DNA from 4 places in the Paenibacillus sp. UASWS1643 genome. Region 3 is predicted to be linked to each of the others. Evidence: predicted binding sites of a transcription regulator. Region 3 holds the regulator's gene; each other region holds the start of a gene.
The links. The regulator Rex, encoded in region 3, represses fermentation and respiration genes when NADH is low (regulators of the CRP and FNR family bind a similar motif). The targets are predictions, from matches to a motif close to TTGTGAAATATTTCACAA.

Region 1 (4,191 bases), on a different contig from region 3:
TTCATTCCTTCTAGTTCATCAAATCATAACATATAATGCGTTGGAATAAATGAATAAGTTCAAGTAAGATAACAACAGAAGAAGGAGTGATGCACCGATGAACGTTCGAAATAACGGATTGATGTTAGCTGTTGGACTCGGAATTATGTTGAACCCGTTGAATTCCTCCATGATTTCTGTGGCTATTTCAAGATTACAACAAGTGTATCAACTTAATTTTACAGCCATTTCGTGGATTATTTTATCATTTTATATTGCCAGTGCTGTCGCTCAACCCGTCATGGGCAAGTGTAGTGATTTGTTTGGCCGCAGGAAGATCTTCCTCATGGGTCTTGTTATTGTTTTTGTATCGTCCATGTTAGCTCCATGGTCTCCCAGCTTTTCATGGCTCATCGTATTCCGAATCGTTCAATCGATTGGCACAAGCATGATGGTGGCCGTCGGAATGGCCATTGTCAGAATTAACGTGACTGAAAAACAAGCCACCGCCTTGTCGACCTTGGCTATATTCCTTTCAGGAGCGGCTGCAGTTGGACCTTTTATTGGTGGAGTATTGATTCATTGGTGGGACTGGCACAGCATATTCTTCGTTAATATTCCATTTGTCTTGGCAAGTTTTTGGTTCGCCTGGAAAACAATCCCGAAGGACGAGCAATCTCCGTCTATCTCTGGTCACATGTCCATTCGGCAATGGCTTGCGTTAATTGACGCACCAGGTATCCTGATGTTTACGGTAGCTTTGGTGACTCTGCTCATCGGTTTACTATCAGTAAATTCCACAGGAGATATTTCAACATGGCATCTGCTGACAGGGGGGATCGGGTTAATCGCACTCGTCATGTTTATCCGACATGAATTAAAAGCAGCCACGCCTTTTATTCCTCTGCGAACGTTTGCCTCATATCCCGAGATGACTTGGGTGAATGTGCAATACATGCTGGTGAACATCCTGTTTTACGCACTTTTTTTTGGAGTTCCTACGTATTTGAAGCAGGTACGTCATCTCAACGAAGTTCATACAGGAATGAGTATGCTAGCTTTGGGGTTATGTTCAGTCATTATTGCTCCGATCGCAGGGCGCTGGATTGACAGATCAGGATCACGGCCAGCTCTGATCGTATCCGCTTCTTTAATGACATTTGGCTCTATATTGATCGTTGTTATGAATGAAACTTCTCCAATCTTCATAATCATTGTTGCCTTGGCTTTATTTGGAATAAGTAACGGCCTAAACGCGGTCGGCATGCAAGCTGCCCTGTTCAAAAGCACACCCAAAGAAATGATCGGAGTCGCATCGGGTATTTTTAATACATCACGCTACCTGGGGACCATCTTATCGTCGTTATTAATTGGGATTGTCATGGGAGATACATTTAATGTGACAGGATTTCAGATGCTTGGAATCATCCTTATGGTATTAGCTGCATCACTAATCATCATGAGCGTACGTCGCGAGGCAGGTGCGGTGAGTCCGGAGCAAGTAAGCAAGTAAAATAGAGAATCTTCCGTGCAATAGCACGTTTACACCCAATGAATCAATAGCTCCATTGGGTGTGTTTTTTATTTTTCACCAAGTTGTTAGAAAGAGTTGATCCTTTCTTGAACGTTTAGGGTAGAAGACGTGACTTTGATTGAATTAGGTAAAAATAAATATATAATAATTTTGATTAATAGGCTTGGTTAGTACTTTAAGTGCATCAATATCAGATTTTAATTGGCATCCAATGCTTGCTATTATCGGGGGCCTACAGGAGTAAACGCATTATAGGTGTGGCAAGATATCGTCATACCTAACTTTGTGAAATTTTTCGCAACTTTGCATTGAGTTTAGCCAAAGCTGATATTGAATGTTTCTAAATTGAACAGAGTTTGAAAGGAGACAACACAAAGAATGGCTATTGATACGGTGTTATGGAGCAGGCTGGTGACAGGTTTGACACTCGGATTCCATGTGATTTTTGCAACGCTTGGTGTTGGTGTGCCTTTGATGATTGCTATTGCAGAGTTCATCGGCATTCGGAAGAAAGATCACCATTACATACTTATGGCAAAGAGGTGGTCCAGAGGATTTGTCATATCTGTGGCGGTTGGTGTTGTCACAGGTACAGCGATATCGCTGCAATTGGCCCTGGTGTGGCCGAATTTTATGAAATTGGCCGGGAATGTTATTGCACTGCCACTATTTATGGAAGTATTCGCGTTCTTTTTTGAAGCCATCTTCCTTGGCATTTATCTGTACACGTGGGATCGGTTCAAAAATCCGTATATCCACTGGTTGCTGACCATTCCGATTGTCGCCGGGGCAGGCATGTCTGCTGTTTTTATTACAACAGTGAACGGATTCATGAACCAGCCTGAAGGCTTTGTCATGGAAGCAGGTCAATTCTTGGCAGTGAATCCTGTACAAGCGATGCTGAATACGGCGACGTTCTCCAAAGTATTTCATGTATTAAGCTCGGCTTATCTGACAGGAGCTGCTCTGTTAGCGGGAATTGCAGCTTTTGCGATGTTGAGAAAAGGGGTGTCTGCCTACCACAAAAAAGGCCTGAACCTCATGATGGCCGTTGTTCTGGTATTCAGTTTATTAAATTCCTTAGCTGGGGATGTATCTGCCAAGTTTTTGGCTGAACATCAGCCGGAGAAGCTCGCAGCTGCCGAGTGGCATTTCGAGACGGAAAGCGGCGCAGATCTTATTTTATTAGGATGGCTGAATGCTGAACATGAAATCATAGGCGCACTTCATTTGCCGAAAGTGCTTAGCTTTCTTGCCTTTGGAGACTTTAACGCCGAGGTAACCGGGCTGAATGAATTTCCATCTAATGAGCATCCACCCTTACTTGTGCATTACTTGTTCGATCTAATGGCTGGAATAGGTTTCGCTCTACTCGCTATATCCAGTCTGTACTTCCTGTTTGTGTTCTGGAAGAGACGAAATCAGTTTAACAAGTGGATGCTTCGTATGGTTGCGCTCAGTGCACCGCTCGCTTTTCTGGCCGTTGAGATGGGTTGGTTCTATGCAGAGATCGGTCGGCAGCCATGGATCATCCGAGGTTATATGCGAGTGGAAGAGGCCGCTACTTCTTCACCGAGTGTAAGAATTTTGTTTTTCGTCTTCTTGCTTCTATACATCGTGCTCGGCGTCATCTGTGTTCTCGTATTGAGACGTCTGTTCAATAATAATCCCGCTGAGCTTGAGATGGAGAAATGGTTGAAAGAGAAGCATGATCAATCAGCCAAGAAAGGGGATCAGGCCTGATGAGTTATGAATTGATTGGTATATCCGTTCTCTGGCTGTTCTTGTACGGCTATCTTATTGTAGCTTCCATTGATTTTGGAGCAGGTTTCTTCGCCTTTTATGCACGCCTGACAAAGCAGGATCACCTGATTAATCGTCTGATCTCCCGTTATCTATCACCGGTCTGGGAGATCACCAATGTATTTTTTGTCTTTTTCTATATTGGCATCGTTGGATTCTTTCCGGATACTGCTTACTATTATGGCTCCGCGCTGCTTGTTCCGGGAAGTATAGCCGTCATTTTGCTTGCCATTCGTGGGTCATTCTACGCCTTTGAGAATTATGGTTCCAAAAATAACATCGTATATCTGTTTTTATACGGAGCTACCGGGTTGCTTATTCCAGCGTCATTGTCAGTGGCACTGACCCTGTCTGAAGGTGGCTTTATTCTGAAGCATGGGGAGACGGTTTCCCTGGATTATTGGGCGCTGTTCACCAATCCGTTATCGTGGAGCATCGTTGGTCTAGCCATCGTGTCGGTATTGTTCATTAGCGGGTCATTTCTGACATTTTATGCATCTCGGGCAGAGGATCATTCGGCATTGAAGCTAATGCGCAATTATGCTTTGTTCTGGAGTACACCGACCATTATTCTCGCGCTGACTGCATTTATATATTTGGGTCAACACAATGAGCGTCATTTTCAAAACATGATGGATTTATGGTGGCTGCTGGCGCTATCCGTTGCATTTTTCATGATTGCCATGTGGCTGTTATATAACGGTCGTCGTTACGGATTAGCTTTTATATGTATCATGCTGCAATTTTTCACAGCCTTTTTCGCTTACGGCATTGGGCAGTATCCTTATATTCTTGATCCATTCATCACGATTCAGAGCAGTGCCACACCGCCAGCAATGGGTTTTGCGCTAGTGGTTGTGTTTATCGGTGGGCTG
Region 2 (4,191 bases), on a different contig from region 3:
GTTACTTTGTTAACAAAGATGAAGCAGCAAAATTGACAGCAGGTGCGATTAATGCCGAGAAATGTGCGGTGAACCCGGCGATTGTTGGTCAATCTGCGGTGAGCATTGCGAAGTTGTGCGGAATTGAAGTTCCAGCAGGCACCAAAATTCTCGTGGCCGAGATTGAAGGAGTAGGTACGAAATTCCCATTGTCGGCTGAGAAATTAAGCCCGGTACTGGCTTGTTACAAAGTTAAAACGGCAGCAGAGGGCATTGAGCGTGCAGCAGAAGTGGTTGCTTTTGGCGGCATGGGTCACTCCTCGGTTATCCACTCCACAAATGAAGAAGTGATTGGCAAATTCGCAGATCGTCTGCAAACTGGACGGATTATTGTGAACTCACCATCCACACACGGTGCCATCGGGGATATCTACAACACAAACATGCCATCATTGACACTGGGATGCGGATCATACGGACGTAACTCGACTTCTTCCAACGTAACCGCTGTGAACTTAATCAATGTGAAAAGGGTGGCTCGCCGTACCGTGAATATGCAATGGTTCAAAGTGCCGAACAAAGTCTACTTCGAAAAAGGGGCAACACAGTATCTTGCCAAAATGCCTGATATCACACGTGTGGCGATTATTACGGATGCCATGATGGTGAAACTTGGATATGTTGAAAAAGTAGAACACTATCTGCGTCAACGCCAAATGCCAGTAGCGATCGAAGTGTTCTCCGATGTTGAGCCAGATCCATCCACAACAACGGTAGACCGCGGAACCGAAATGATGCGCCGTTTCCAACCAGACTGCATTATCGCACTCGGCGGTGGATCACCGATGGATGCTGCCAAAGCTATGTGGTTGTTCTATGAATATCCGGACACGGACTTCAACGATCTGAAACAAAAATTCATGGATATCCGCAAACGGATCTACAAATATCCACGTCTCGGCGTAAAAGCGAAATTTGTAGCGATTCCAACCACATCCGGTACAGGTTCTGAAGTGACATCGTTCGCGGTTATCACAGATAAAAATCAAGGTAACACCAAATATCCATTGGCCGACTATGAGCTGACACCAGACGTAGCGATTGTCGATCCGGAGTTCGTATACTCCCTGCCTAGAACAGCCGTTGCCGATACAGGTATGGACGTACTGACGCATGCGATTGAAGCTTATGTATCTGTTATGGCAAATGATTACACGGATGGACTTGCGATCAAAGCAATCCAGCTGGTATTCCAATACCTGGAGCAATCTGCGCTGCAAGGAGATAAACTGGCACGTGAGAAAATGCATAATGCTTCCACGATTGCCGGTATGGCGTTTGCCAACGCATTCCTGGGTATTAACCACAGCTTGGCGCACAAATGGGGCGGTCAGTATCACACCGCACACGGACGCACCAATGCAATCCTGATGCCACACGTCATTCGTTACAACGCAAAAAAACCGACTAAATTCGCATCGTTCCCGAAATATTCGCACTTTGTAGCGGATGAGCGGTATGCTGAAATTGCCCGCATCTTGGGATTGCCTGCTCGCACGACAGAAGAAGGCGTAACCAGTCTCATCAATGCCATTCGCAAACTGAACAAAACATTGGGCATTGAAGAATCGTTCCAGGAAATCGGATTTGATGCCAAAGACTTCGAAGCACATGTAGATTATCTGGCTGACCGTGCCTTCGAAGACCAATGTACAACCGCCAATCCAAAGTTGCCGCTGGTAACTGAACTGGCTGATGTGTACCGCAACGCTTTCTACGGAAAGTTTGAATAAAGAATCTAGAATGAAGCGTGCCTTACGGCAAGAAGATCAGGGTTCCCCGAGAGGGGAGCCCCGATTGCCGTCTTTCGCACAATAACGAAGAGGGCAGAAAAACAGAAGAGCGAAGCACCTGTTTTTCAGGATTTATTTTAAGATTTGATTTGCTCCGAGCATAGAGGAGCAAAAGGGTTCTAAAGAGGTGGCATGGAATCCGTGACGTGGCTGTTTGAGTCAGATGTTCGCACAATAACGGAGAGGGCAGAAAAACAGAAGAGCGAAGCACCTGTTTTTCAGGATTTATTTTAAGATTTGATTTGCTCCGAGCATAGAGGAGCAAAAGGGTTCTAAAGAGGTTACACGGAATCCGTGATGTGACCGTTTGAGCCAGATGTTCACACAATAACGGAGAGGGCAGAAAAAACTGAAGAAGCGGAGCGTTCGCCTTTATCCCCGGATTTTCCCCTTTGAAATATAAAATTGAAAAAATCCGGGGATAACAGCGATCGGAAGTTGTTCTGCCCGCGGAGTGGCTAAGTGTGAAACTAAATAGGGTTCAATGGGACACAGCACAGGTGGAGTGAGTTAGTTCACTGACTTTGTGACAAAAATCACAGATGGTGAAAGCCTCAAGTCGTATACTGAAAATGTAAGAAAAACATTCATTCCGCGGTTCCGGTTCCCAAGTAGAGAGAACATGTTCCGGTTTATGTGAAACAATTCACATTAATCGCGGCTCTGGGCACACAATGCTACGAATAAAGCAAGATGTTATGTGTCCAGAAATCCAAATTAGTGGAGGGATTACGATGTCGGTGATTGAAAAAGATGTCAAACAACAAACAGGCTGGAGAAACTTTACCAAAGGAACATGGACCAAATCCGTAGATGTGAATGATTTTCTGGCACACAACTTGTCTCCGTATTACGGTGATGAAGCATTCCTAGCAGGTGCAACCCAGAATACCAAAGAATTGTGGGAGATCGTATCTGATCTGACCAAAAAGGAACGGGATAACGGCGGTGTCCTTGATGTTGATGTGAACACACCAGCGACTATTGTTTCTCACCAACCAGGTTATCTGGATCAATCCAAAGAACAGATTGTCGGCGTTCAGACGGATGCTCCATTCAGACGTTCCATTCAACCAACAGGCGGAATCCGGATGATGATTGATGCATGTGAAGCATATGGCTTCGAATTGCCTCAAGGCGTCATTGATATATTTACAAACATTCGCAAAACACATAACCAGGGTGTATTCGATGCTTATACTTCCGATATGCGTGCAGCGCGTAAAGCAGGGATTATTACAGGTCTGCCAGATGCTTACGGCCGTGGCCGGATCATCGGTGACTATCGTCGTGTAGCTTTGTACGGGGTAGACTTCCTGATTCGTAACAAAAAAGGTGAATTGAACGCACTCGAAGTTGATGTTATTGATGAAGATGTCATTCGTCTGCGGGAAGAATTGTCTGAACAGATTCGTGCATTGCAAGAATTGAAACAATTGGGCGAAATGCACGGGTTCGATATTTCCTTGCCAGCGACTACAGCAAAAGAAGCATTCCAATGGTTGTACTTCGGTTATCTTGCTGCGATCAAAGAACAAAACGGTGCTGCGATGTCACTGGGACGTGTATCTTCTTTCCTGGATATCTACATTGAACGTGACCTGCAAGAAGGTATTTTGTCCGAAGAACAGGCTCAGGAATTGGTTGACCATTTCGTAATGAAACTGCGGATTGTCAAATTCTTGCGCACACCGGATTACAACGAACTGTTCAGTGGAGATCCGACATGGGTGACTGAGTCCATCGGCGGTATGTCTGTGAATGGTGAAACACGTGTAACCAAAAACAGCTTCCGTTTCCTGCATACACTGCACAACCTGGGTCCTGCACCAGAACCGAACTTGACTGTTCTCTGGTCAACGAAACTTCCAGAAGCTTTCAAAGATTATTGCAGCAAAGTATCCATCGAAACCAGCTCAATCCAGTATGAAAATGATGATCTGATGCGTCCAATCTACGGTGACGATTACGGTATTGCATGCTGTGTGTCGGCGATGAAGATCGGGAAACAAATGCAATTTTTCGGCGCTCGTGCCAACCTGGCAAAAGCTCTCCTGTATGCGATCAACGGTGGTCGTGACGAGAAATCCGGAGCACAAGTTGGACCTGAGTATCCTGCCATCACTAGCGAAGTGCTGGATTACAATGAGGTTATGAAACGCTTCAAACCAATGATGGAGTGGCTGGCGAAACTGTATATGAACACCCTCAACGTCATTCACTACATGCACGATAAATACAGCTATGAGCGTATCGAAATGGCATTACATGACCGTGACATTGTACGTACGATGGCTTGTGGTATAGCCGGTCTCTCGGTTACAGCAGATTCACTGAGTGCAATCAAATATGCCAAAGT
Region 3 (4,191 bases):
TTGAGACTCACGCAAAATGCGTTCTTCATCCAGCGTCAGACATTCGCCGTGTTTGACCACTTGTTTTCCATCCACCCATACGTGCTCAACATCTTTGGCAGAAGCCGAGTAGATCGTATGTGAGATCAGGTCTGTATGTGGATAGAAATGTGCCTGTTCAATGTCAAGAGCGATAAAATCAGCCTTCATGCCGACCTCAAGTGCTCCGGTATTGTTCAAGAAAATGGATTTGGCACCGTATGACGTTCCCAGGAGTAACGCTTCGCCTGCTGGCACAGCCGTCGGGTCACCAGATACACCTTTGTGGATCAATGCAGCCAGTCTCATTTCCTCGAACATATCCAGGTTGTTGTTGCTTGCCGGTCCGTCTGTTCCGAGTGACACGGTAACTCCTGCTTTCAGTAACGCAGGTACCCGCGCAACACCGGAAGCGAGTTTCAGGTTACTTCCCGGGTTATGGGATACAGCCACATCATGACGGGCCAAAATTTCAATCTCTTCGTCATTCAGATGCACCGCATGTGCAACCAGGGATGGACGAGAGAAAAAGCCCAGTTTCTCCAGATGTGCCACAGGACGCAGTCCATAATCAGCCACGTTCTGCTCCACTTCACGAAGCGTTTCAGACATATGTGTATGGAGAGGAAGGTTCAGGTCATTCGCGACCTGTACAAGCTTCTCTATGTAGTCAGGAGGGCATGTATATGGGGCGTGTGGCGAGATTACGGTTGTAATGCGACCATCTGCCTGTCCATTCCACTCACGTGCAAACGCTGCCGACTCCTCCAGCTTCCGCAGTTGCTCTTCTTCCGAGCACAGCCCGATTACACCACGTGCCAGTGCTGCTCTAACGCCGGATTGCTCCACAACTTTGGCAACTTGATCCATGTGATCGTACATGTCCAGGAAAGCTGTAGTTCCGCCTTTCAACATTTCAAGCACCGATAGCGAAGTTCCCCAATATACGTCTTGTGAAGTCATTTTCGCTTCCATCGGCCACATTTTTTCCTGCAACCATACTTGCAACGCAAGATCGTCTCCGTGCCCTCTGAGCAACGACATTGCTGCATGACCATGCGTATTGATCAGACCCGGCAGGAAGAACAGTCCTTTTCCATCCACTTTGGTACAATTTTTGTCTCCATCCGGCAATGTCTCACCAATATGCACAATCTTGTCATCCTCAACAACCATGTATCCTTGAACCACGTTCCATGTTGTGCCGCCTTCATTAACGGCAAATTTGCCGTTGTGAATTACCCATCTATTTGTTGTCATCTTCCTCGTCGTCCTTTCCAGTCTCCAAGTAATAGGCCAAACTAAGCAGATCCGTTGTAAAGTCAGCATGGTGAATGCGGATATGCGGCGGTGTTTTTAGAATGGTTGGTGCAAAATTAAGAATCGCTTCGATTCCGGATTCAATAAGCTGATCGGCTACATTTTGGGCTTCCGTATCCGGAACCGTGATAATTCCGATGCGGATGTTTTCTGTTTTAACCGCTTCCGTCAATTCATTCATTGGTTTTACCGTCAAACTGTTAATTTGACTACCAATCTTCGGTCCATATGCATCAAATACAGCAACAATCTTCATGTTGTCTTTCAGATATGCGTTGTAGTTGGACAAGGCTTGACCGAGATTACCCGCTCCTACCAGAGCTACATTAATTTGCTGATCAATTTTGAGAATGTGACGAATTTTCTCGATCAAATAGGATACATCATACCCGATCCCTTTACGACCAAAATCACCGAAGTAAGCCAGGTCTTTACGAATTTGGGCCGGATTCAGATCCAGCCTCTGTCCAAGCTCTTGAGAAGAAACAGTAGCCACCTCACGCTGATGCAACTCGTTCAAATAACGCAAGTATACAGGCAGACGTCGTACCACCGCTTCCGAAATTTTATCCGATTTCATTCTTGCTCCCCCTTACCAAGGCCACGATAAAATAATAGATGAAAAGATGAGCATTCTGTATAAATTCAAAGATAGACGTTGTATACAGAATGCTCCTTGTAATTTAGGTTATAAGTTCTTACGTGCAACTGCTTTAATCGGATACGGAAATATCTAATAAAGTTTAACGCCAAACGATAGTGTCATGCAATGATATAACGAACAAAACAACCATTATTCTTGTTCATTAACAGGTTTTTCCAACCACTCGGTAATTCGTGGAACCATTTGCTCCGTCAGCATATGCTCCATTTTGGGACCAGGCAAAGAATATAAAAAGAATTTACCATAGTACGCTTCAATCACCCGTGTATCATAAACAATGACAATTCCTCTGTCCTTCGCTGTACGCACCAACCGTCCAAATCCCTGCTTGAAACGAATGACCGCTTGCGGCACGGACAGTTTCATGAACGGATTTTTCTTCTGTTCCTGAAGCAACTCACTCTTGGCTTCCACCAACGGATGATTCGGTGGCTGGAAAGGCAGTCGCACAATAGCGAGACAGGTTAGCGCCTCTCCCGGGATATCTACACCCTCCCAGAAGCTGCTTGTACCCAGAAGTACCGTAGCTTTGGCATCTTGGAACCTGCGTGTCAATTTGGAACGACTTCCACTGTCAACGCCTTGCCCAAGCAACGAGATGTCGTTACCAGATAGCGCCTCCTTCAGTGGATCATAGACCTGCCGCAACATCTTGTATGAAGTAAACAGAACCATCATGCGTCCACGCGTGGCAATTGCGGTCTCTGCGAGTGATTGCACCAGCATATTGACAAAGTGCGCATCACCCACACTGCCCTTCACACTCGGGAAATCACGCGGAATCACCAGAAGTGCCTGATCGCGATAGTTGAAAGGTGATGGCAGCATCGACGTTAATAACCGATTATTCTCGGAAGCTTCCTGCAAGCCAAGCTGTTCAATCATGAACTGGAATGACTTATCTACAGAGAGCGTAGCCGATGTAAGCACAACACTTTTCTTTTTATCAAAGAACAAATCCTTAAGTTGTGCACTGACATCTACAGGTACAGCATACAGCTGAAGAGATTTGCTGCGGAACTGACCGCTTGCTTCCATCCAGTACACCGTTTTGACATCATCCATACGCATGAAGAAACGCAGATTCTCCTTCAATGTGGTCAGATCTTTCAGCAGTCCTGTAATGTCCGTGATCAGACTATCCGATTGATAATCATCCTGATCCTCTTTCACCTCAAGCAGCAATTTGTCCCCTTTGCGGACCAAATCCCCCAGAGTCACATAGATCTGGTTCTCCAGATCCTGCAACTCCTGCCATTTCGCAGGTTTCTGAGATGCTTTCAGACGCAGGGAAAATTGCCCCGTCTCTCCCGGTGAAGCATCACTTCGTTCAGGCAACAGACCGAACAAGGCATCGCTCATACGATCCCACAGCTCCTTAACTTCAAGAGCGAGCGGGAACATCTGATCCACCATGGAGCCCCATTGCACCGAATTTTCATGCCCGGATAACTGCGAACGAAGCATAGGCAGCTGACCATTACGACTGTCCTTAAACAGGCGGGTCAGTGTATGAACCAAGGTGAAATATTTCATATGCATTCCAAGATGTTTTCCAGCGACATCCTCCAGATGATGTGCCTCATCGATCACAAGACTCTCATAGGCTGGCAGCAGCTGATGCGCGGCTTTCACATCCGTAAATAATTTGGAGTGATTGGTGATTACGATATCTGACAACCCGGCCTCATGTTTGGCACGATGGTAGAAACATTTGCGGAACCATGGACATGATCTTCCCAGACAAGACTCAGATTCGCTCTGTACCGTCTCCCAGAAGTCCCCTCCGCGTCCGCTAAGGTTAAGTTCCTCATCATCTCCGGTTTCGGTCTGCGTAAGCCAGACAATCATCTGAGCAGCTGTGAAATAATCCTCTTTGGGTGTAGCGAATTCACGTTTATTGATTTTGTGTTCAAACTTGCGCAGGCACAGGTAATGTCCACGTCCTTTGAATACAGCAGCCTTAAACGGGAACGGAACCACTTGAGTCAGCATCGGAATGTCCCGCTCTCTCAATTGCTCCTGCAGGTTGATTGTATGCGTGCTGACCATAACTTTCTGTTCTTGCTTCACACTTTCGTAAATAGCAGGCAAGAGATAACCCAGAGATTTACCAGTACCTGTTCCTGCTTCGATCAAGAGATGTTTCTCTTCATCCAGGGCTTGCCTTACACTGCTGAACATCTGAG
Region 4 (4,191 bases), on a different contig from region 3:
AAGTCTCATATATGGTAGGGAACCGATGCTTGATCATCTCTGGCTGTTCATGTGTAATGTCCAAGTACACAAAGGTACTGTTGGTGGACTCCATCTCACTAACAATCGCTCGTGCCACGATATCGCGTGGGGCCAGTTCAAGCTGGGCATGATAACGATCCATAAAGCGCTCGCCCATCACATTGCGCAAATATGCTCCTTCGCCGCGTACGGCTTCTGACACAAGGAACCGCGGGGCCCCCGGGTAACAAAGAGAGGTGGGGTGGAATTGGATAAATTCCATGTCACGAACAATAGCCCCAGCCCGATAGGCCATGGCTACACCATCGGCAGTAGCTACATCCGGATTCGTCGTGTATCGGTACAGTTGTCCTGCCCCACCAGAGCAAAGAACAGTTGCCCGTGCCTTCACGAACACTTGCGATCCGTCATCCTTCTGAACCAGAGCGCCAATGCATTGCCCTCGATCTCGATCTGTAATCAGGTCAACAACAAAATGCTCATCCCATACTTCAATCCCGGGATGTTCATTCACTTCAACAGCAAGCGCACGTACAATCTCATATCCCGTCGCATCTCCGTTGGCATGCAAAATACGGCGGTGGCTATGCGCACCTTCCTGCGTCAACGCCAACTCGCCGTTCTCCAGATCAAATAAAGTACCCAAACGAATCAGTTCCTTCACTCCGTCCGGACCCTCATTCACCAATACCTCTACCGCTTCGGAGCGGCATAAGCCCGCTCCTGCTACAAGTGTGTCCTGCAAGTGGTAAGCAGGTGAATCATCCTCTGCAATAACCGCAGCGATGCCTCCCTGCGCATATCTGGTGTTACTTTCAAGTAATGACTTCTTCGTGATCATTAATACACGTTGTTGTTCACTTGCCTTAATGGCAGTAAACAAACCAGCAATCCCTGAGCCTATAACCAGTACATCCGTCTCTACCATGGGTAGCGCAGACAGATCAAAATCAACTAAATATTGCGGTATCATGTTATTCACCTGTCTTGGAGCAAGAGTAGCGCATCCTACTTTACCAACAACATGCGCTCTAGTGATTCTCTGGCTTTGTCGGCAACGGCTGGGGGCACGTATATTTGAGGCTTCATCGTTTCCAGGCATTTCACCAGTTTCTTCAAGTTGTTCACCTTCATGTTGGGACATACGAGGAACTTGGTAGCAAAGTGGAACTGTTTATCCGGACTATCCAGACGAAGCTGATATCCTGTACCATCTTCGGTACCTACGATAAATTCCTTCGCTGATGAATTTTTGCAATACTCCAGAATAGCTGTTGTGCTGCCTACAAAATCACCCATTTCTACAACCTCAGGGCGACACTCTGGATGGACAACAAACTCTGCATTTGGATGCTTGGCTCTCATCTCTACCACATCTTTGACTGTAAGCATATCGTGAGTGTTGCAGTAACCTTCCCAGATAATCATTTTCTTGTCTGTATGCTGCTGCACATAATGTCCCAGGTTTTTATCCGGTACCCAGATAATTTCGTCGGAATCCACCGATTGAATAACCCGGACTGCGTTGGCCGATGTACAACAGATGTCAGTCTCTGCTTTGATCTCAGCCGAGGAATTGATATACGTAACCACCTTGGCATTAGGATGTTGTGCTTTTAATTTGCGTAGTCCGTCCACATTCACCATATCTGCCATTGGGCAGCCGGCACGTTCATCCGGGATAATAACTGTTTTGTTTGGCGCCAGAATTTTAGCGCTTTCACCCATAAAATGAACACCACAGAAAACGATCACATCCGCATCGGTTTGTGCTGCCTTCTGGGCTAACAGAAACGAATCTCCACGGAAGTCGGCAACCTCCTGTACTTCGTCACGTTGATAATAATGGGCAAGAATAATGGCATTACGTTCCTTCTTCAACTCCATAAGCCGCTCACGCAGCTCGCGGTTCATCTCAGCCTTGCGCTCTAAAGCCAGAGCTTCCACCTGTGATCCTCTCCTTTATCGGGACAGCGTCATGCGCTGTTTCGTGGGCTAACCTAAGTCGTTATCTTCGCTTGAGAAACGAATCACAAGCGGTTTAACAACTAATTTACACAACGTTCACGACTCTGTCAATAAATGAAAAAGGCCCGGAACAGCGCTGTAACCACCTGTTTACTAACTGGTTCGCCATCTAACTCCCGTTTATCTTTATCTATCCTCTTTTAAAATAATGGATAAAAAAAGAGAGCCTCGAGGGCTCTCTTGATTTCACCTGCTATCATAGCCAGATGTATTGTGCATTAAGACGTTGGCTTAGTTCCGCCATCATCCGGGTTATTATTATTACCTTTTTCCAGATTCGGAGCTTCGTTTGGAATATCTCCGGCTGGTGGCTCAGGCGTTTCATCTTTACCTTGAATACGAACACGCACATCACCGATGGTGTCGATGATTGGCTCTCCGCCTTCAGTTGGTGTGCCTTCACCATCATTGTCATTCTCTGCTTTTGGAGTCAAAGAACCTGTTTCGATCAATTGCTTGATCTGATCCATTTCCAAAGTCTCTACCTCAAGCAAAGTTTGAGCGATCAGGTGCATCTCTTTTGAATGTTTAACAAGCAAGTCCTTACACTTCTCATAACAGTCATTGATAAAGCGCTGCATTTCCTGATCAATCTCGTAAGCAATGGAATCCGAGTAATTCTGTTCATGGCCGATATCCCGACCAAGGAATACCTGTCCTTGTGAACTTCCGAATTGCATAGGTCCCAATTTCTCACTCATACCGTATTCCATAACCATGCTGCGAACAATACCTGTCGCTTGCTGGAAGTCACTGTATGCACCAGTACCAATTTCTCCGATGAACAATTCCTCAGCTACACGACCTCCGAGGAGTCCGGTTACTTTATCCAGCAATTCCTGCTTGGTAACCAGCATACGGTCTTCTTTTGGCAACATGATTACATATCCACCCGCACGTCCGCGCGGAATAATGGTCACTTTATGTACCATATCAGCATGTTCAAGGAAGTATCCTACAATGGTATGACCTGCTTCGTGATAAGCAACGATTCGTTTCTCGCGATCACTGATGACACGGCTTTTCTTCTCCGTACCAACGATGACACGGTCAATCGCTTCGTCAACTTCCTTCATGGAAATATCTTTACGGTTACGACGGGCTGCAAGCAATGCCGCTTCGTTCAAGAGATTCTCCAAATCCGCACCAGAGAAACCTGTTGTACGCTTCGCGATAATATCCATCTTCACATCTTTGGTCAGTGGTTTATTACGGGAATGTACTTTCAGGACAGCTTCACGACCTCTTACGTCAGGGCGGTCAACCGTAATTTGACGGTCAAAACGTCCAGGACGCAGCAAGGCAGGGTCCAAAATATCTGCACGGTTCGTTGCGGCTATGATGATAATACCTTCATTAACTCCGAATCCGTCCATCTCAACGAGCAACTGGTTGAGTGTCTGTTCACGTTCATCGTGACCACCACCGAGACCAGCACCACGCTGACGTCCTACAGCATCAATCTCATCGATAAAGATGATACATGGGGCATTTTTCTTCGCATTTTCAAACAAATCACGTACACGTGATGCACCGACACCGACAAACATTTCCACGAAGTCGGAACCTGAAATAGTGAAGAATGGTACACCCGCTTCACCAGCTACGGCACGAGCGAGCAATGTTTTACCGGTACCTGGAGGCCCTACGAGCAATACGCCCTTAGGAATCCGTGCACCTACTGCTGCGAATTTACGAGGGTCCTTGAGGAAGTCTACAACCTCAACAAGTTCCTGTTTCTCTTCGTCAGCACCCGCAACATCTTCAAATGTAACCCGCTTCTTCTCTTCGTTGTAGAGACGAGCACGGCTTTTACCAAAGTTCATTACTTTACCGCCGCCGCCTTGAGCCTGATTAAACAGGAAGAAGAACAGCAGGAACATAATGATCAAAGGAATAAAGGAAGTCAGCAACGTCAACCAGATGCTGTCACCTTTCATTGGCTCCTGATGATATTGGAAATTGTTAGTTTCACTTGCAGCTACAAGCTCACTAATTGCCTCATCCGTAGGAGGAATATACGTTGAGAAATTTTCTGATTTGGCGCCATCAGGTGCCTTCTTGTATTGACCGGTCACGAGATACGTTTGACCGTTGAATTGAACCGTCAATTCAGAGACATTGTTGGCTTTGATCGCTGCA

Region 1: FE296_RS28480 (cytochrome ubiquinol oxidase subunit I) is a predicted target of Rex. The motif match lies at 1,797-1,814, and genes of this name have one in related genera.
Region 2: pflB (formate C-acetyltransferase) is a predicted target of Rex. The motif match lies at 2,467-2,484, and genes of this name have one in related genera.
Region 4: nadA (quinolinate synthase NadA) is a predicted target of Rex. The motif match lies at 2,040-2,057, and genes of this name have one in related genera.

What each region holds. Positions count from the first base shown of each region.
Region 1 is NZ_VXKZ01000115.1:941,557-945,747, reverse strand. It holds gene FE296_RS28485 (MFS transporter) at 98-1,492, shown strand; gene FE296_RS28480 (cytochrome ubiquinol oxidase subunit I) at 1,892-3,256, shown strand; gene FE296_RS28475 (cytochrome d ubiquinol oxidase subunit II) at 3,256-4,191, shown strand, end outside.
Region 2 is NZ_VXKZ01000098.1:36,055-40,245, forward strand. It holds gene adhE (bifunctional acetaldehyde-CoA/alcohol dehydrogenase) at 1-1,772, shown strand, start outside; gene pflB (formate C-acetyltransferase) at 2,567-4,191, shown strand, end outside.
Region 3 is NZ_VXKZ01000108.1:66,272-70,462, reverse strand. It holds gene FE296_RS14830 (amidohydrolase) at 1-1,278, opposite strand, end outside; gene FE296_RS14825 (redox-sensing transcriptional repressor Rex) at 1,265-1,918, opposite strand; gene dinG (ATP-dependent DNA helicase DinG) at 2,132-4,191, opposite strand, start outside.
Region 4 is NZ_VXKZ01000089.1:17,532-21,722, forward strand. It holds gene nadB (L-aspartate oxidase) at 1-994, opposite strand, end outside; gene nadA (quinolinate synthase NadA) at 1,030-1,968, opposite strand; gene ftsH (ATP-dependent zinc metalloprotease FtsH) at 2,268-4,191, opposite strand, start outside.